DNA from 3 places in the Shimazuella sp. NTD250 genome. Region 2 is predicted to be linked to each of the others. Evidence: riboswitches for the same ligand, from Rfam matches in the RefSeq annotation. Region 2 holds a riboswitch; each other region holds the start of a gene.
The links. A riboswitch is a leader RNA that binds a small molecule or an ion and turns the genes downstream of it on or off. The one in region 2 is predicted to bind S-adenosylmethionine.
Positions count from the first base shown of each region.

Region 1: it holds a riboswitch for S-adenosylmethionine, as region 2 does, so the genes downstream of both, AC5WOF_RS08155 (2,3-diketo-5-methylthiopentyl-1-phosphate enolase) here and metH (methionine synthase) in region 2, are expected to answer to the same signal.
Region 3: it holds a riboswitch for S-adenosylmethionine, as region 2 does, so the genes downstream of both, AC5WOF_RS11390 (homocysteine synthase) here and metH (methionine synthase) in region 2, are expected to answer to the same signal.

Region 1 is NZ_JCAJZS010000003.1:18,383-25,414, forward strand. Features, by position in the region: gene AC5WOF_RS08115 (mannitol-1-phosphate 5-dehydrogenase) at 1-441, shown strand, start outside; gene AC5WOF_RS08120 (hypothetical protein) at 749-1,150, opposite strand; gene AC5WOF_RS08125 (GNAT family N-acetyltransferase) at 1,332-1,772, shown strand; gene AC5WOF_RS08130 (hypothetical protein) at 1,906-2,361, shown strand; gene AC5WOF_RS08135 (hypothetical protein) at 2,418-2,627, shown strand; gene AC5WOF_RS08140 (1,2-dihydroxy-3-keto-5-methylthiopentene dioxygenase) at 2,974-3,498, opposite strand; gene AC5WOF_RS08145 (methylthioribulose 1-phosphate dehydratase) at 3,511-4,143, opposite strand; gene AC5WOF_RS08150 (2-hydroxy-3-keto-5-methylthiopentenyl-1-phosphate phosphatase) at 4,140-4,799, opposite strand; gene AC5WOF_RS08155 (2,3-diketo-5-methylthiopentyl-1-phosphate enolase) at 4,796-5,995, opposite strand; SAM riboswitch class I at 6,070-6,179, opposite strand; gene AC5WOF_RS08160 (pyridoxal phosphate-dependent aminotransferase) at 6,237-7,032, opposite strand, start outside.
Region 2 is NZ_JCAJZS010000005.1:135,734-142,765, forward strand. Features, by position in the region: gene AC5WOF_RS14055 (squalene/phytoene synthase family protein) at 1-86, shown strand, start outside; gene AC5WOF_RS14060 (SgcJ/EcaC family oxidoreductase) at 116-574, opposite strand; gene AC5WOF_RS14065 (P-loop nucleotide/nucleoside kinase family protein) at 747-1,877, opposite strand; gene AC5WOF_RS14070 (aminotransferase class I/II-fold pyridoxal phosphate-dependent enzyme) at 2,021-3,181, opposite strand; SAM riboswitch class I at 3,313-3,420, opposite strand; SAM riboswitch class I at 3,760-3,870, shown strand; gene metH (methionine synthase) at 3,946-7,032, shown strand, end outside.
Region 3 is NZ_JCAJZS010000004.1:109,437-116,468, forward strand. Features, by position in the region: gene AC5WOF_RS11375 (EthD domain-containing protein) at 1-312, opposite strand, end outside; gene AC5WOF_RS11380 (sporulation protein) at 551-1,309, opposite strand; gene AC5WOF_RS11385 (cation:proton antiporter) at 1,620-2,861, shown strand; SAM riboswitch class I at 2,924-3,031, shown strand; gene AC5WOF_RS11390 (homocysteine synthase) at 3,109-4,389, shown strand; gene metA (homoserine O-acetyltransferase MetA) at 4,562-5,476, shown strand; gene AC5WOF_RS11400 (hypothetical protein) at 5,523-5,852, opposite strand; gene AC5WOF_RS11405 (hypothetical protein) at 5,867-6,115, opposite strand; gene AC5WOF_RS11410 (hypothetical protein) at 6,241-7,032, shown strand, end outside.

The DNA of each region.
Region 1 (7,032 bases), on a different contig from region 2:
CCACAAGTTAGCAGACTGGTGGAGGGAGCTTTAGAAGAAAGCGGAGAGTTTCTCATTCAAAAATATGGATTCAACTCGAACGAACACACGAATTACATTCACAAAATCATTTCACGTTTTCAAAATCCTTTTATTGTCGATGAGGTAACACGGGTAGGGCGTTCTCCTATTCGAAAATTAGGTTCAAATGACCGTCTTGTCAGCCCAGCGAGGCAATATTTAGAAATTATGGGAAGAGAACCGGTGTTTTTATTAAAAGGAATTGCAGCTGCCTTTTTATATGATTTTTCAAATGATAGAGAGGCTGTTCAAGTTCAAAATACTATTATTGAATTAGGCATTGAAGAAGCGATTGAAAAATACACAGAGCTTTCTCCCGCCTCTTTATTGTTTAAAGGGATTATGGAACAATATGATCTATTAAAAATAAGAAAGAAATAATTTGAACAAAGCATTGGATATTGGCCGAGTTTTTTATATTGTAGAGGTTGTTGCATAAATAAGATTGAGCACAGGATAAAGTCGCTTGATGTGAGTGTTTCGCGTCTGTTGTTGAAAAAACACAAAGGACGCTCCACCCACCCAAAGCGAGACTAGGGGCACAGCGACGTAGCGAGACTTGTGCCCTTGTCTGAGGTGCACATCTGAATAATGCAACAGCTTTTGTAGTTAGACTGATGAGAATGAGACCTTCCAGGTGATCAATAATAATCGCCTGGAAGTTAATTTTCTACTCTACGTTTGATATTTAGGTTTCATCTAATAATATTTGATATAAGCAATCTTGGTTCATTTGGGTGGTCATCATTTTCTTAAGACTTATGTGCTCCGTATGGGTAATGGGGAGAGTTTCCGTTTCAATTTCACTTCGAAAAAAGTGAATATGAATAAATATATTTTTCGTGTATTTCGCTAATCTGTTAAAATAGTTCAGGACATCTGCCCGAAATCCGTACATTTGATTTTCTGTTTTTTCATAAAGTTCACAAGAACATACTTCTGTAGTCAGAAAGTATGTTTGAAAAGTATGGGGGACAAGTGCTCGGAAAGATTTATTTCTGTTTGGAAGAAGCTCTAAATTAGAAGATAGCATCATATACGCCTTATGATGGGTGTTGGATTTAACAGCGAAAGAGATATAATAACACATGTTTTATACTAGTCCTCCTTAGCAGATTGTATTATTATATACAAAAAAAGAATAATAAAACGGAAAAGTCACGAAAATGAAAAGAGATTTTCATTTCCTAATAGTAATATTTATTAATAGTTGTTATGCGATTGGAACAGTGAGTTATAATACTATAAAATCTATGGATTAGGAGCCGAGCATGCTAACTATTAGGCGCATTAAACCGAGTGATACATACCATTTGCGACACACAATTTTACGACCTAACCAATCGATAGAAGATTGCATGTATAAAGGCGACGAAGACAACTCTACTATTCATCTAGGTGTATTTTGGGAAGGAAAATTAATTAGCATAGGTACTTTTCTGCAAGCTTCTTATCCGGGGCTAGGTGGAGATCTTCCTTATCAACTGCGTGGAATGGCCACCGATCCAAATTATCGCCGGCAAAAAGCAGGGAGTATGTTAATGGCTCATGCGGAATTACTATTAAAAGAAAAAAACTGCGATTTACTTTGGTGTAATGCACGTTATAACGTAAAGGATTATTATGCACATATGGGTTTCCAGGAGCATGGGGAAGTATTTGAAATCGACCCCATTGGACTGCATGTAGTCATGTTTAAAAATCTAGTCTAAAAAGAGAGGAGAGTCCCTTCACTAAAAATAAGTCGAATTATTCCAATTAATGGTAAAATAAAAGCGTCATTTTTGTATGCTAATATTTGGGAACATACAAGAAGTAGAAGCAAAATTATAAGAAGGGGAAATTATGGGGAAACACATTTGGTATACTTTCATTCGTAAACTCATTGTATTTGGTTTGATAACGATTATAGGATTGCTAAGTGGTTTTGGAGCAAGTCTCATCTTTGGAGGCCCTGCTGTATGGATTGGGATCAGCGCTACTGTGATGATCGTTATCTCCATCACGCTGCTCATGACTGTGGTAAGTTTGATTGTTGATGGAGTTTTGATCAGGGCTGGTGAATGGAAGCGGTGGGTTCATCTACTGCTTATTATTGTCTCTACCTTCCTATTGGTATATTATTACTTTTTGGATAAAGGTATCTTTTTGGACTTGCCAGAGTTTAAAATACTCAGTCAAATTGTATTATATGGTTCGATTGTGTTGTCCTTTTTCTATTGGGGAGTAGATGAGTGGACTGCGAAGTTTATGAAAAATCGTTTCAATAGAATAAGAGAAGAGAAACAGACCAAAATCTGAGCTTTCCGGCTCAGGTTTTTTATATAATATTAGCAAAGTGGAGCAGGAGTGATTTTTTGAACACCATACTCATTGTAGAAGATGATAAGGAAATTAGTAGTCGTTTGCAGTCGATGTTAACCAAAAATGGATATGAGGCTTATTGTGTGGATGATTTTGAAAATATCAATATCATTGCGAGCGAGAAAATCCATGGTTTAACTCGTGAGATGAAAGTGATCGTTGGACGAGGAGAAGGAGTTTTCCTTCACCAATCCAACCTTTGAAAAAATAACTTTACAAACAAATATTCGCATGGTAATATATGTCTAGTCGCTTCAGACGAAAACCAAGTTGTCGCGGCAAAGAGGAAATCAACATACATAAACCGTGGGACACACGGGGTTAGCTTGGTAATGAAATAGTCAAGAGTCTATCGTCCCAAGAATCCTACGGCTATAGCCGTATGGAGTGTCAAGATGGATATTATTGGTGTAGATAAAATTGTTTGTAGTCGAATTGTTCTATTTAAGGTAGTACCAGTGAACGTGTCGTTATCTCTATTTGCAAGATTCTCTTATCTAGTAGTACCAAAAAGAGATGTATTATGAAAAACAGAACTGAGTGAAATACTCAGTTCTGTTTTTCATAAATGGGAACCCAGCCTTCTTTTCCTTTAAAAATCCGAACAGCTACTACTTGTTTGTCCTCCATTAAAGTAAAGTAATGGCGGTAGTTTTCCGGTACGGAAATGAGGTCTCCAGGTTCTAACTCTACATCGACGAATCGTCCGTTCGGTCCTTCGATTGCAAAAATACCATGACCACTCACAATAAAACGAACTTCATCATCAGTATGATGGTGTTCTTTAAGGAAGTTGTTCAGCAACTCATCTAGATTTGGAGTATTTGGAGATAAAGAGATAACATCTTCTGTCGCATAACCACGACGTGCAGATAAATCATCGATTTCTACTCGAAAAGTTTGGATAATCTCTGCTTTTTCGCTGTCTGATAGATCATATTTTTCTTGAAGGTGGTTAGGAAGCTTTGTAATGTTCCAATGTTCATAGATGACGCCTTGGCTTTCCAAATACTTACTCACTGCTTGTTGATTGGAAACACGTTCTTCGTTGTCATGAAAACATAACTGTGCCATGTTAACACACTCCTAAATGTATTGGATTTTAGATGAAACTATCATTTGTAATTTTACTTGATAGGAGAAGAGGAACTCGAAGGCCTCTAAATGCTTTTTTGCTTCAAATCCATTTTTGCCCCAAGCCGTAATACCATGATTTCGAATCAGTACGCCGGGAACTGGAGGTCGGATAGCATTGCCAAACAAAGCAGCTAGTGCTTTAAGATCAGCAAGGTTTTCGATAATGGGTACTACAATTTGGGCATCTTGTTCCCAAATACCAAATGCTTTAATCAGCTCTTGATTGCGGATCACAACTTGTCCTTGGTCACCGTAGATTTCAGAGATAATATTATTGTCGACAGTATGGACATGTAAGCAACATCCAGCACTCGTGCGTTTATATACCTCTACATGTAATGCTGTTTCAGCAGAGACTTTTGTATTCGTTTCTTCTACTGGATTTCCTTGTTCATCGACCAATATAAAATCATCAGGTGTACGCTTTGTTTTATCTTTACCGCTTGCAGTGACCAAAAAGGTAGTAGGGTTAGTAGTTACCTTAATCGATAGGTTGCCACTGGTGCCGGGAAACCAGTTTCTTTCAGCCAATTCTTGCTTGATCGATGAGATTTCTTCAAGGCGTGTTAGTAAGAGACTCATACTGACTTAACCCCTTTTAAATCTTGGATAATTTCTGTGAATTGCTCAAATGGAGTATAAGGTATTTGTAATTCTTCACATTTTTTGCTTAAGAAATCTCTTGCATAGACACGATCAGCAAGTTTGGCAGCTTGTAAGTCTGTGATTGAATCCCCGATGACGATTTTCTCGTATTTCGTGCCGTCAAATTGGCGTAGAATGGAAGGTTTGCAACATCCACAATCATTGGAACAATGGGTATCACAGACATGTGGCCAAATAATTTCAATTGTTTCCTTCGAAAAATCACTTGCATTACAGTAAATGAGATCTCGATCTATATAGCGATCTAAGATCGGATATACAAAAAAATCAATGCCGCCAGAAACGATATAAAGAGGGATATTCTGTTTTTTTGTGAAGGCAACAAATTCAGCAAATCCAGCTCGAATAATACCAATTTCTTTTACATACTGGATGATTTCTTCTTTGAGCGTACTTGGTAACAAGGAAAACATTTTGCCTACACCTTCTTTGACAGATAGGCTTTGGCTTAACACTTTGTCTTTGAGTGTTTCCCATTGTGGAGGGGCAAAGTGTTTCATAATGGATACGATGTTATCAGATTGAGTGATTGTTCCATCAAAATCACAAAAGATAATCGGTTGTTTGCTCATTTTCCTGTATCACCCCATAGTTGAAGTGCTGCTGCAAGTTCATGGTGTGTTTGGGCTGCTTCTTTTAGCGGAATGCCTTTTTGAACAGCTTGGATAGCTTGCCGAAATGCTTTTCCACCAGCAGATGCACCGTCTGGATGTCCATGTACGCCGCCGCCGGCATTGATCACAGTATTCACCCCAAAATCCTCGATCAGCTTTGGAACAAGCGCTGGATGGATTCCAGCAGATGGTACAGGCAGTGCTCTTTTCCATGTTTCATGTGGGGAAGTCAGTTCTCGTGCTATCCCTAAAGCTGCGTCTTTTTCGAGTGCTACACTTCCATAAGGTGACGGAAATAGGACCAAATCAGCGCCTGCTGCGCGCAATAATTTCCCATACCACAATGGTGCGCTTACTCCATAGTGAGCAGATGCAGTCACTGCACCACCAAACGCGGGATGTGCCAAAATAGGGATACAGATATCTTTGTCTTCTGCTAACGCTTGCAACGTGTCCAAGCCATATGTAAACACATTGAACAACAATGCGGTGGCTCCTAGCTGGACTGCTCTTTTTGCTTTTTCCAATAGTTCAGTAGAACGACCAGTAAGATTTACAGCATATAATGTCGTTTCTCCTGTTTCGTGTTCGGTTTCTTGAAGTATTTTTTTGGCAGCATCGATTCGTTGCTCAAAAGGTGTAGCTGGGTTGTCGAATAAGATCTCATCGTCTTTTACGATATCAACACCGCCAAGTGCCTGTGCTCGTAGTTGCTGTTTGAAGAAAGTTAGGTCTCTGCCGAGAATGCCTTTAAAAATACTCATCAACAATGGTCGATCCGAAACTTCTAGTAGATTGCGAACACCTAGGTTTCCAAAGGTAGGTCCAGGAAAACGCCCTTCTAATTCTGGTGTGAAATCGAGATCTACTAGCTTTACTTTTCCATCAAGGGATAATTTCCCAAATACAGTTGTGAGGATGGCAGGAATATCAGCGGAAAAGTTGACCGCTGGATAAGAAATAGTGATCAGACTTTGATCGTCAGAGATTTCATTTACAGAAATGACTTCTCCTTTGTGTTTCGCCAGTTGTGTTTGATCTACCTCAGGTAAGTTTGTCCATGAACCGACAGTTAGTCCAAGGGCGATTTGTTCTGCTTTTTCTAGTATATTTCCCTTGTTTGGTACTAAATAAGTTGCAGTTGCCGCACCCATACCTTATCCCTCCTTTATCAAAAAAAGTGAAAAACCCTCTTCCAAGAGGAAGGGGGAATAGTTTACGCCACTTCCTCTTATCTTTCAGTTTGAAAACTGTAAGAATTAGCACCGTTTCTACCTATTGGGTAAATCGGTTGCCGGGCTTCATAGGGCTTGTCCCTCCGCCTGCTCTTGATAAGAGAATGTTTCATTTTATATGCAACAGTTAGTACGATTATGAATGAATATGATTTTTTTGTCAATGAAATAATGCCAACTGATCCAATCGGTAAACTGCTTCTTCCAATCGTTTTTCATCTGTGAGCAAACCTACTCGAACATAGCCTTCTCCCGCTTTTCCAAACCCTATGCCTGGGGCGACGGCAATATGTGCCTGATCTAAAAGTTTTGCCGCAAAAGTAGTGGATGTATACCCAGAAGGTACTGGAAGCCAGCAAAAGAAAGAACCTTTTGGCTGAGGGACATTCCATCCTATTTGTGTTAGACCGGAAATAAAGGTATTTCTGCGATTTTCATACGTTTGAACCAATTCTTTCACACAGTCTTGGGATTCTAAAAGAGCAGTAACTGCTGACTGCTGAATAGCCCCAAACAAACTGACATAAAAATGATCTTGCAGCAGTTCAATCGCTTGAATGACAGATCTATTTCCAAGTGCGAATCCAACCCGCCAACCTGCCATATTATAGGTCTTACTCAACGTATAGATCTCAATTCCAATTTCTTTTGCACCTGGAGTTTGTAAGAAACTTAGTGGTTTTTGTCCATCAAAACCAATTGCTCCATATGCAAAATCGTGAACCACACAAATACTGTTTTGCGTTGCAAGTTTTACGGTTTCGACAAAAAACTCTGGTGTTGCAATTGCAGCAGTTGGATTGTTAGGATAATTTAAAAACATTAGTCTTGCTTGTTCTAAAATATCTTGAGATATTTGATGAAAGTCAGGGAGAAATTGATTATCTGCTAAAAGTGGCATCATTTCCATATGGGCTCCTGACATGGCAATTCCTGACCAATAATCAGGATACCCG
Region 2 (7,032 bases):
GTACATTGGATGGTCTGGCTCATGGAAGAGAAAAAATTAGTAGAGCTGAAGTAAAAGAAATTGTTAGCAGAGTAGTCACGGAATAAGAAAAATAAAAATAATAAAAGAGTGTCTCTCAATAGGCACTCTTTTCTATTCTCTGGTTCTCCAATTCTGCTGTCATCTGTTCTACTAACTCTGGTCTTCCATGAAATTGAGCAGGTGTATTTTGAAACAGGGCTACTTCCCACTGTCCTTTTGTCTGTTTCGCTACTAATGTCTGTACTGCATTTAATGCAGGATTTAACGTTGACTCTCCTTCTGGAACCATCCCTGCAATCGCCCGTAAAATTGCAATTTCGGATTGCAAAAAACGAATATTTTTGATGATACAAGTAAAAGGCGGGGTTGGATGATGAGCAAAAATCTCATCTAAGTGTACCAATATAAGTTGACGTCCAGAGATGCAGCTTCCATCAAAACCAATCATCTCACCTGCTGGTTCAAAGACAGATGACATCTGCTTCGCATCGCGATCGTTCCATGCTTGTATTAACTTTAGATAGAGTCCACTTACTGATTCTTCACTTTTCATTTAGATTGCTCCTCTCATGCTCGGATGAGCAAGAATAAAATATATCATGTATAATCTAATTTTCTGCAAAAAAGCTGTTTCTTTATTCATGTTTGGATATTTGTCCTAAAACAGCTGTGGCGACAACAGAAAGTAATGTTGCCGCCACTGATCTCCTCAGACACAGGGATATTTACTTCCATTCCCATCTACGCTTCGGAGAATGGTCAGAGCAGAGAAAGCCAAGATGAGACTGTTGATGAAAATAGTCCATCCGTGGCAAAGTCACTCTCTTACAACACTCTATCTCACGTGGAGTACATTGATGAGAGCAGCGAATCCCAAATGGAGAGACATAGGAACAGCGATATAGCTCGCTCTCTAGTCCTCGATACAAAGAAGAGCTAACATCTACAATCTCCCAAGTACCAGAAGGAGGAATTCCTTCGGTAGATTCATCTTCGTTCAAGCTCCTAACGTATCGAGACATCGACTGGAAGGTTTCTTCCACCTTGTTGGAGCATTCCAGCCAATTTTCAAGGGAGACTTTCCGCTTCCGAGTCTGGTTACGTGCAAGAGCTTCCAAAGGAGGACAATCGACTAGTGCATAATGGATATGACAAGTAGAACGAAGCTGACCAATTAGCCGAATCATCGCTTCACGTTGACCTCTGTTGTCACCAGCATCTGTAATGATGACCCAACCACGATTATTTAGAACCCTTCTAAGTTTATCAAGGGCTTGTCTCATCGTTGGATCGATCAACTCGATAGGGACTTCTCCAATCCATTCTCCCCCTTGGAGAAACTCATCAGGGTCAATTTCATAAATCTCAGCTAGAGGTTCATAGACAAGACCTGCTCTACTCGCCCTCAATAGTTGGTGCTCTGCCATAGCAGAACGAACTGCCTTGATCAGGGTACTTTTTCCTGCACCGCATCGACCTGTCAAGAAGACGACAATACTTTCACCAAAAAGATAAAACATCTTGTCTGGTGAGGAAAGTAGGTTGAGCTCCCATCCTTCTCTAGCTATTTCTTCTTTGGTTGTTAGAGCCCAAATGCGACGCTTCTCTGCAATAGCTACTGCTTCTTCACACATGTCAAGCATCTCTACTGAGTTCGGAAACTCAATCGATACCCTTAGTACCTCAGACATATAACGGTACGCGCTTTTAAAGGGAATCTCGCAATTGTTTCTGAGATCATCCGGAAAATAAGCGTTACTGTTAGGCCTAAGCTTCCCTAGTCGCTGATCCAACAGAAACCGAATGGCAGTCTGTCGTATTATCTTATGCTCTTCTAGGCTAGCTACTCTCGTCATCTCTCCCTCGCTTCATAGAAATGCTGTATAGTGTAATTATATTAATATATCTTAATAAAAAACAGCAGGTTTAAACGTTAAAATTTACTTATAGCGAAAAAGACCATTGTATATAATGGTCTTTCATGTCAACACTTTTCTTTTTATCTCACAGCAGCAAAAGAAATTCTCGAATCCAACGCTTGGGACAGATCGTCCATAAGGTCTTCTACGTTTTCCAAGCCTACGGAAAAACGGAGCAATCCATCTGTTATCCCATGTTTTAATCTAACTTCTTGTGGCATTGCCGCATGGGACATCAATGCAGGATAAGATAGAATACTTTCTACAGAACCTAAACTAACGGCAACGATAGGCAGTCGAATCTTTTGAAGTAGTTTCCTTACTTTTGTTCCACTTCCTACATCAAAAGATAATACTGCGCCATGACCACTAGCTTGTTTACATTGTATACGATGACCTTCATGTTCCTCTAAACCGGTATAATATACTTTCTCCACCTCTTTATGCTCTTGTAACCACACTGCTAACTTTTCTGCATTTTTGGAAGATATGTCCAACCTCGCTTGCAGGGTTTTCAATCCCCGTAGAATTAGCCATGAATCTTGCACTCCTAGTACTGCTCCAAACGCATTTTGAAGAGTCTTGATTTGATTTGCTAATTGTTCATCTCTTACCGCTACAAGTCCTGCCACCACATCACTATGTCCGCCCAAAAACTTCGTTGCGCTATGCACAACGATATCGAATCCAAATGCTAATGGACGCTGATAATAAGGTGTTAAAAATGTATTATCGACAATAGATAATAATTTATTTTCTTTTGCTACTTTTACTATCTCGCCTAGATCTGTTACTTTTAGGGTTGGATTGGAAGGAGTTTCGATATAGATTGCTTTCGTATTTGGACGAAGTGCTTGAGTGATAGCTTCTGTTCTGGTTGTATCGACAAAAGTACTGTCAATCCCAAATCGACTTAGCACTTGCGTTAAAATACGATACGTACCACCATAAACATCCTGCGAAACAATGATATGGTCTCCTTTGGACAATAACAGAAACACAGTAGATATTGCTGCCATTCCGGAAGCAAAAGCGAAGCCTCGACAACCACTCTCTAGCTTTGCAATGGTATCTTCCAATGCTTGGCGTGTTGGATTTCCACTTCGGGAATAATCGAATTGCCCCGGATTATCGATATCAAACTGATGAAAGGTAGAAGCTTGATAGATGGGAACACTTGAAGCCCCTGTCTGTGGATCTAACTCATTTCCATTATGCAATAACAATGTCTCTATTCTCATCCAAATCACTCCCCGTTTCGTTTTACTAGGCACGTATTCGTATAAACTACTGAAGTCCTTGTCCTATTTTTTTGCATCAAAAAACCTCTTCTCCTAAGAGAAGAGGCCAGTTTTATCCATCGTTTCCTCTTCCCTTATCTATCAGGAATATACTTCCTGCAGGAATTGGCACCTTATTGATTAAATCAATTGGTTGCCGGGCTTCATCGGGCCAGTCCCTCCGCCGCTCTCGATAAGAGAATTATCAAAATATTATTTTATTCAAGATTTGCACTAGTTATTTTTAGGTTATCCTACATCTGAATAGAAGTCAAACACGAAAACAAAATTATCCGATATTATTGTAAATTGGGGTTCTACACTGGTTGACACCAAATGTAAGTTAATATAACTCCTAAGCAAAAATAATTGCAACTTTTCATAGATTATTATATATTCATCCAAAAGAAAATCCTTAAATCCAAAAGCAAGTACTCGAAAATATCCTGTAACAAATAAACAATCTTCTTTTTCTCCTAACCTTGTAGTATAATCAATAATTGGGAGTAACAATATTAACCAAATACAAATGAATCTTTCTCTTATCAAGAGTGGTGGAGGGACTGGCCCGATGAAACCCGGCAACCAATTGATCTATGGATCAATATGGTGCCAATTCCTGCGGATTATTGGATTCCGCGAGATGAGAGTTGACGATACAATCGTTCACCTTTCATCTTACCCAGATGAAAGGTTTTTTTGATCTTACACAAAGGATGATAGCAATGAACAGAACACCCATTGAAGAGCGACTGAAAGAAAAAATACTTATCATTGATGGAGCGATGGGAACAATGCTTCAACGTGCTCAGTTAACCGCAAAAGATTTTGATGGTGAAGAATATGAAGGGTGTAATGAAATTTTAAATCTAACCCGTCCGGATGTAATTCTTAATATTCATAAATCATATTTAGATGCTGGTGCCGATATCATTGAAACCAATACATTTGGGGCAACTTCTGTTGTTTTAGCGGAGTATGATTTACAAAACCGAACAACAGAAATCAACCAAGCAGCAGCACGCATCGCTTGTACAGCGCGGGATCATTTTAGTACAACAAATCATCCTCGTTATGTAGCTGGCTCTATCGGTCCCACGACCAAAACCCTTACCGTGACAGGCGGAATTACTTTTCATGAGTTAGCCCACTCATACTACGAACAAGTTGAAGCACTTTTGATGGAAGACATTGATCTTCTTTTATTGGAAACCTCACAAGACACCTTGAATGTAAAGGCTGCTTGTATCGGAATGGAACGCGCTTTTAAAGCGAGTAAAAGAAGTGTTCCGATTATTATCTCTGGAACAATAGAACCAATGGGTACCATGCTGGCTGGTCAAAATATTGAGGCTTTTTATTTGTCGATCGAGCATCTAAATCCTCTTGCAATTGGATTAAACTGTGCAACAGGGCCAGAATTTATGAAAGATCATATCCGCACATTATCCACTCTTGCTACTTGTGCTGTCTCATGTTATCCAAATGCTGGTCTACCAGATGAAGACGGTAATTACTTGGAAACTCCATCGGCTCTGGCAAAAAAATTAAGCGAATTTGCTTCGGCTGGGTGGCTTAACCTAGTTGGTGGTTGTTGTGGCACGACACCTGAGCACATTCGTGCTATTGAACAAGCTGTTGCCGCCTTTCAGCCACGTACCCCTGCCCCCTCACACCTTCCTGCTGTTTCAGGTATAGAATCTGTCTATGTTGAGGAAGACAATCGACCCCTACTTGTTGGAGAACGCACCAATGTGATTGGATCACGTTTATTTAAATCATGGATTGCAGAAGAAAAATACGAGGATGCATCTGAAGTTGCTCGCAAACAAGTAAAAGGCGGGGCACAAATCATCGATATTTGCCTTGCAGATCCTGATCGTGATGAGCTAGAAGATATGGAACGATTTTTGAAATTTGTGACAAAAAAAGTGAAAGTACCACTGATGATAGATTCTACAGATCCAAAAGTTATCGAAATGGCTCTATCCTACTCCCAAGGTAAAGCGATTATTAATTCCATTAACCTTGAAGATGGAGAAGAACGTTTCGCAGAAGTTGTCCCATTGCTTCATCGTTTTGGAGCTTCTGTAGTAGTTGGTACCATTGACGAGGAAGGAATGGCTGTGTCAAGAGAACGAAAATTGGCAGTAGCCCAGCGATCCTTTCAGTTGTTAACAGAGAAATATGGAGTAAATCCCCAAGATATAATTTTTGATCCACTCGTTTTTCCTGTTGGTACTGGTGATGAACAATATATTGGCTCTGCTTTAGAAACAGTAGAAGGAATTCGCCTTATAAAAGAAAGCTTACCAACATGCACCACTATACTCGGAGTTTCTAATGTCTCATTTGGTTTACCTATTGCTGGTCGTGAAGTTTTAAATGCGGTTTACCTTTATGAATGCACCAAAGCCGGACTCGATTATGCCATTGTAAACTCCGAGCGCCTTGAACGATATGCTTCTATTCCTGACGAAGAAAAACAACTAGCAAAAAAATTGTTATTTGATACGAATGAAACGAACTATGGTGAAGTATTAGCTGCATTTACTGAATTTTATCGTGAGAAAAAAATAGAAAAGAAACAATCTGCTCAAACCTTAACCCTAGAAGAACGCTTGGCCAATTATGTTATAGAAGGTTTCAAAGATGGGTTAATTGCCGATCTCAATTTGGCTCTACAAAAAACCTCTCCATTAGATATCATCAATGGACCACTTATGACTGGAATGGATGAAGTTGGACGACTCTTTAATGATAACCAATTAATCGTAGCGGAAGTACTGCAAAGTGCAGAAGTCATGAAAGCCTCTGTTGCACATCTAGAACCTCATATGGATAAGGAAGAAACTACTTCTAAAGGGAAAATCATTTTAGCTACCGTAAAAGGAGATGTTCACGATATTGGAAAAAATCTAGTAGAAATCATTCTTTCCAATAATGGTTATAACATTGTAAATCTTGGAATCAAAGTAACTCCAGAACAATTAATTGCTGCTTGTCGTGAAGAACTACCAGATGCAATTGGTTTATCGGGACTTTTAGTAAAATCAGCACAACAGATGGTTATCACCGCCCAAGATCTACAATCAGTTGGAATCAACATCCCTCTATTAGTAGGCGGGGCTGCCTTATCTAGAAAATTTACCGAAAACCGAATCACTCCAGCTTATGAAGGACTTGTTCTTTATGCCAAAGATGCCATGCATGGCTTGGATTTAGCAAATCAACTAAGCTCTCCCATTAAAAGAAAGGCTATTGTTGAAGAAATGCAACAGAGAAAAGAACAGATAATAGCAAAACAAGAAACCATTGAATCAGCAGTTCCCATCACTCGAACACCTGTGACTCGTTCACCGATCGATCGAAAAGCAAAGTTATTTGCCGCTCCTGACTATGCACGTCACGTTTTACGAGATTATCCCCTTCACCATTTGAAAACCTATATCAATGAACAGATGCTATTAGGAAAACACTTAGGAATAAAAGGAAATGTAGCAAATTTATTAGAAAGTGGTGATCCAAAAACGGTTGAACTAAAAGGACAATTGGATCACCTTTGGAATGAAGTTATAACCAATTCTTATTTATCGCCTCAGGGCTTATATCAATTTTACCCAGCACAATCCGATGGAAACACTGTACTAATTTATGACCCTACCAATACATCGCAAATAGTAGAACAGTTCCATTTTCCAAGACAACAAGTAGAACCTCATTTATGTTTAGCTGACTTCCTTCGTCCAGTAACTTCAGGAGAGATGGATACCGTTGGATTTTTTGCAGTCACAGCTGGAAAAGGGGTGCGA
Region 3 (7,032 bases), on a different contig from region 2:
AGAGTAAATTCGAACTGTATTACCTGTGAAGTAAGATATGTCACCAGGAGTTTCGTCAAACCATCTCATCATAAATTGACTAATTTTGGGGGAAGACAACACTTCATTCATAATTTCTAATGATTCAAAATGTGTTTCGAGCATATACTGTAATTCGCCTAAATCTCCTGACATTAGTGTTGACACTGTAGTTACGTCTGTGCAGATACTGCCAGGTAAGTTATTGATTTGAGGAAGCAATAGCTCTAAATAGTGTGTTTGAAAGGTCTCCAAGTCCTCTATATTTTTGAATATTGAGATCGTTTTATACATAGTATTCGTATCCCTTCGTTAGACGCTTTGGTCTTTGTTATGTTGATAGAAAGTGATGAATGATCTACCATAGAAGATATACTTACCAAAACAGTAGATGTTAACCTCATCTAGTAATTCATATCTATGGAATAGATATAATATTTAATTAATTATACTGTTTATTTCAATATTATTCAAGAAATGATCATATATTTAAAATGGAAAAAGCAATCCCTTAGAGAGATTGCTTTCGCGATTATTTTTTTAACATTTGTTTTACAATGCGTTCTATTCGAGTTTTTGCCTTCTCTTGGGTGCTTAAGTCTTCAGAAGTGATTTCAAATCGACGTATTTTTTCATCCAAATGAAACATATCGATAAGTGCAGAATAATTATTGGTATGATGTTCTCCAACTTCCAGCACTCCGTCGATCGTATCTTGTTCTAGATTATGATGAAAATATACGGCGATCTGGCTGCAAACCCCATAAAAATAAGTGGTTGGATGGTACTGAATAAGTTGGGACCAACCTTGATCATCTGTGACAAGACCTTCCCAAGTTTGCTTGAAGCCAAGTTGTTTAAATCCAGTCAAAAACTGCTCCACGCGTTGATCAGGCAATACTTTGATAAAATCGCGGTCATGTGAATCAAGTGCATTTTTAATCTCTAGGTTAGTAATAAAGAAGTATTTTGTATTGATAGAGGAAGCTGGTATATTTGCTGGACAGGTAAAGGAAAATGGAAACGTAATCGTTTCATTTGGCTGAATCACAAATTCTTCATGTGTGACATCAATCATTGCGATTCGTTCTGTTAAGTCACTGCCACTGCGAGCATGAACGGATTGGAGCATAAAGTAAACCGAAAGTCCTTCTACTTTTTGTTCGGCACTACCGCCAGTAGCTACGATCTGCCCAGTAACTTCTTGTCCTGTTGTTACTATTTCTTTGTTTAAACGTAGGTCAATCTTTGCTGCTCCCATTCCCATAGATGCAAGTACGGTTTCAAACAACTTTTCGTCCTCCCAAAAACATATCTTTTTTCCTATCATACCATGCAAGATGTACTTCGAGTAGGGGGAAGCATGGCAAAAGCATATAGGAAAACGTTAGCTGTTTAAGATAGTGCTATAGGTTTCCTTAGTAAGTTATATTCATTATGAAAAGATATATTCATGGTGATAGCTCTAACTATTTATTTATGAAACAAACCTAAATGGACATAAAAATGTTATTATTATTCTGGGACATTGGAAAATTAGGAACAATCAAGTTTCGCCCAAGTGCTGTTATCATCCTTGAATAAGACAGGTAGGAATGTGGATGCTTTTTAAATTTCTATTAAGCTTATTAATCATTGTTGTTGTTGCTCAGTTATTTGGTGCTTTGGCTGCTCGTATTGGTCAACCAAAAGTTGTCGGGGAGATGATTGGAGGACTGATACTAGGACCCTCTGTATTAGGTCTTTTGTTTCCAAGTTTTCAAGAATGGTTGTTCAATAAAAATATCAAAGATCAGTTATATATCCTCAGTCAGTTTGGGATATCTTTGTATATGTTTCTTGTAGGGATTCATGCAAATGACGAAAAGCTAGAAGAGGAGAAATTAATGAAAAACGCTGTTCTCCTTGCTCTTGTAGGTATTATACCGGCATTTCTTATGCTGTTTCTGTTAAGTTGGTATGTATACCCATCGATAGGACCAAAATTTACAACACAATTAGTCTATTCGCTGTTTATGGCAGCCAGCATTTCTGTAACAGCTTTTCCTGTACTTGTCCGGATTTTGGATCAGCATAAGTTGATCAAAACAAATTTGGGGAGATTTGTAATATTTGGCGCAAGCATAGAAGATATCATCGCATGGATGATGTTACCAATCATTTTATCTATTGCTGCTCTTAATTTATCTTTCAGCAGTGTTAGTATATTTCTGTATCTGAGTCTTTATCTTGTAGTAATGTTTTTTGTGATCAAACCTCTTTTAAAGTTTTTGATACAAAAGTTTCCTACCCTCCAGCATGAATTTTTCGCAATATTTCTCATTTTGTTTTTAGGCAGCAGTTTGATCACTGAAAAAATGGGACTGCATGCTATTTTTGGAGGTTTTATAGCAGGACTAATTATACCTAGATTAGACCCTGTCACAAAAGATCTCAATGTGAAGATTTCCGATTTTGTTAATACTCTTTTGGTTCCTATTTACTTTGTAAGTTCGGGTTTTAATATCGATTTGCGTTCTTTTACAAACAGTTATCATATCGGGATCATTCTCCTGTTTATTGGTGTAGCATTTATTTGCAAATACTTTACCTGCTTGTTCTTCGCAAAAGGGATAGGATATAGTTGGGGGGAATCAAGTGCCATCGGGGCTTTGATGAATGCTCGTGGGTTGATGATACTCGTGTTTGCAAACATTGGTTTAACCAGTAAATTAATTTCTGCCAATGATTACTGTATTTTATTTCTCATTGCGATTATTACTACGGCTATAACGTCCCCTTTATTAAAATGGTCATTGGGAAAGCAATACAATATGGAAAAGATAGGACAGGAAGAGTATTGACGGTTGCCGCAAAATTCAATATAATCGAGTAAACCGAGTGTTGAACTATATATTTTTAATATCTCTTATCCAGAGAGGCGGAGGGACTGGCCCGATGATGCCCGGCAACCCTAGTGATTCACTAGAAGGTGCCAATTCCTGTAGAGACAAACGTCTCTAACAGATAAGATGAGGAATTTAGAAACCCAAAGCCTCTTCTGGATAAGAAAGAGGCTTTTTTTGTGCGATAAAAAAGGGGGAATTATCATTGAGTACATTTCGACCTGAGACGATTACTGTTCATGGGGGTCAGGCACCAGACCCTGCTACCAATGCAAGAGCCGTTCCTATTTATCAAACAACTTCGTATGTATTTGACGATACACAGCATGCTGCTGATTTATTTGCGTTAAAAGAATTTGGAAATATATATACTCGGATTATGAATCCTACAACGGATATTTTAGAAAAAAGAGTTGCTGAGCTGGAAGGTGGTGTTGGAGCACTTGCAACTAGTTCAGGTCAAGCTGCGATTACGTATTCGATTTTAAATATCGCCAGAGCTGGAGATGAGATTGTAGCCTCAAGCAACCTTTATGGCGGCACCTATAATTTATTTCGGCACACGCTTCCTAAGCTGGGAATTCATGTGCATTTCGTAGATCAGACTAACCCAGATAACTTTCGCAAAGCGATAACAGATAAAACCAAAGCTGTGTTTGCAGAAATCATCGGGAACCCTCAATTAGATGTATTAGATGTAGAAGTAGTAGCCGATGTAGCGCATGAAGCAGGTATACCGCTGATTATTGACAACACGTTTGCCACACCTTATTTAAGTCGCCCATTTGATTTTGGAGCAGATATCATTGTTCATTCTGCAACCAAATTTATCGGAGGACATGGAACGAGTATTGGTGGAATTTTAGTAGACTCTGGAAAGTTTAATTGGAAAAATGGTAAGTTCCCTGATCTAACAGAACCAGACCCAAGTTACCATGGCGTTTCTTATACAGAAGCAGTAGGACCCCTTGCATATATTATTAAAGCACGTGTCCAGCTATTGCGAGATACAGGTGCCGCTATTTCTCCATTTAATGCATTTTTATTGCTGCAAGGGTTAGAAACCCTGCACCTGCGCATGGAACGACATAGTGAAAATGCGCTGAAAGTTGCCAAGTTTTTAGAAAATCACGACAGTATTACATGGGTAAATCACCCTGGGTTAGAAGGTCATCCCTCCTATGAAAAAGCGCAAAAATATTTAGCAAAAGGACAAGGAGCCATCTTTACGTTTGGCATCAAGGGCGGACGAGAAGCAGGAAAACGTTTGATTGAAAATCTATCTTTATTTTCTCATCTAGCCAATGTGGGTGATGCGAAGTCCCTTGTGATCCATCCAGCAAGTACGACACACCAACAGCTCACAGAGGATGAACAAAAAGCAGCTGGTGTTAACCCAGAACTTATTCGTTTGTCAGTTGGGATTGAATCTGTAGATGACATCATTGAGGATTTAGAACAAGCACTTGAAAAAAGCCAACAATAAATGTGCAAAAATAGATACCAAAAATCCCAAGCGAAGATATGCTTAGCTGTAGCGTCCTTTGTTGCTCTTTACAACAGACGCGGAAGACGTGCATATCAAGCGGATTTGGCACAAAATGTTTGTGAATTGGCTCATTAATAACAACAAATTTAAAATATAGGAGGAAATAGTTGTGCCGATTAAGATTCCAGACAATCTTCCAGCGGCTGGAATCCTCCGCAAGGAAAACATTTTTGTGATGCCAGAAAAGCGGGCTTTTCATCAAGATATACGTCCGCTCAAAATGGTGATCTTGAATATCATGCCTACCAAAATCACAACCGAAACACAACTGCTTCGGTTGTTAGGCAATTCGCCTCTGCAACTAGAGGTAAGTCTTCTTCATTTGCAGTCGCATACTTCAAAAAATACACCGCCAAGCCATTTGGAGACTTTTTATCAGACATTTGCAGATATAAAGGAAGATAAATTCGATGGATTGATCATCACTGGAGCCCCAGTGGAGCATTTAGAGTATGAGCAAGTAGATTACTGGGATGAACTAAAGCAAATCATGGAATGGAAAATGACGCATGTCACTTCCACTTTGCATATATGCTGGGGAGCGCAAGCTGCACTCTATTTTCATTATGGTATTTCCAAATACGCTCTGCCCGAAAAGTTATCCGGGATATATGCTCACAAAGTTTCAAAACCGAATACGAGATTATTGCGTGGATTTGATGACCTTTTTTATGCACCTCATTCCCGCTATACCGATATCCGCCGGGAAGACATAGAAAAGTGCAGCGAACTGGAAATATTATCGGAATCAGAGGAAGCGGGGGTTTACCTTCTCGCCAGCAAGGATCGAAAGCAAGTTTTTGTAACAGGTCACTCGGAGTATGACTTACTTACATTAAACGAGGAATATATTCGAGATGTTAAGAGTGGTCTACCGATAAAACTGCCAGAAAACTATTTCCCGCAAGATAACCCAGATAACCTTCCCATTCATACATGGCGTTCACATGCCAATTTATTATTTACGAATTGGTTGAACTATTACGTCTATCAAGAAACCCCATATGATTTACATGCAAATTAAACCGGTTGTTTTGAACCGGTTTTTTGCTGTCATGATAACTTTGTCTCTAATCGCTTTCCTGTGAATCAGCGAAGATGTCGTAACTTTTACCATGTACATAGGTAATCCCATTGCCCATATTGGCAACTTCTGTATCCAGCAGCACAAACTCCAGCTTGCTGCCATTTTCAAGGCTAAGGGATACGGTGCTGGCTCGATTTGTTACGAGGGACGGCCGGACAGGTTTTTCATCGAAAAAGTAGTCGATTCTCAGCTCGTCTCCACCGATTGCCACCTTTGATCCTCGGTAAAACCTCCATTGGGGGATTTTTTTGATCGCCTCTATAAACTCACTTACTTTTGTTCTATTTCCTTCCACGGATAACCGCAATGCCATTGGGTTCACCCTTTCTATTTTTGTAACCGCCTGATGTCCATTCGAATGAGAGCATGCAGCCATCGTTCGTTATCCTCTATTCCATTTGGAAATAAAAACTTTACGATGTAGCCTTTGCCCATGAGTTGAAGCTCGTTTGCTATTTCTTGCTTGTGCTGGTGCATTTTATCGACAGGGTATTGATGTTTATCAGCTAATTGTTGAAGCATTTCGGTGACTTCAAGTGGGATAGTTCGATTTTCGATGATCCAGTCTAAACTCATTGATCTTTTAGATGGAAATTTCATCATCATTGATTTCAAATAATGGGTATATGATAGACACACTCCTTGCATATAGGTTTAAAAATCAGAATAATATGTTAGATATCTTATCTGGAAATCCTCAAATGGCTTTAGAAGAGATTGAAAGTTATGTAGACTTACATATGTTTTATGATCTTTCGGTGGTTGCCACTCTATTACGAGGAAAAATCGCTTTTGAATTGCGGAAGTGGAGCAGAGCAAAGGAGTATCTCAAAAAATCATTAGCAGATTTGGATCGATGTCCTAACTTAGTTACTTCTAACCTGCGCTCTATTTGTTTGAATGACTTAGGGAGGGTTGCATTTTACGATGGTGATTATTTAACTGCTCTTCTTTATACTGACCAAGCAATTCAAGTATTTGATGGTAAAGGAGAGAGACTATATTTTAAGTTCTACCCTTACCTAAATAAAGTCATCTATTTGGAAAAGCTAGGTCGTGATGAGGAAGCACGTCAGGTATTGGAATACTTATATAAGCACATCGACGATTTTAAGGCAAACCTAGTGCTCACGACCCAAATTTATGAGAGATTTGCAAATCTTTTGATACGGTCAGGTTCCCCTTTAAAAGCATTAGAATACGCCCAAGAGGGATTGCAAATTGCTTGGGAAAACAAGGAATACCGTAGGTTATTCTTCCTTTGGACGATTAAAGCAGATATCTTTGTTATTTTAGGAAGAACACAAGAAGCTAAAACGCGATATCGAAAGGCATTAGCACTATGTCATCATGTGGCAAATGATCCTGATGAGATAGGACATGCGCAATTTTCTTATGGGAAATTGCTTTTTGATCTGGGGGAAATGAAAGCAGCAGAGGAACACCTTCTGGATGCAGTTCAATATTTGGAAAATACCCCTAAAGTAAAAGAA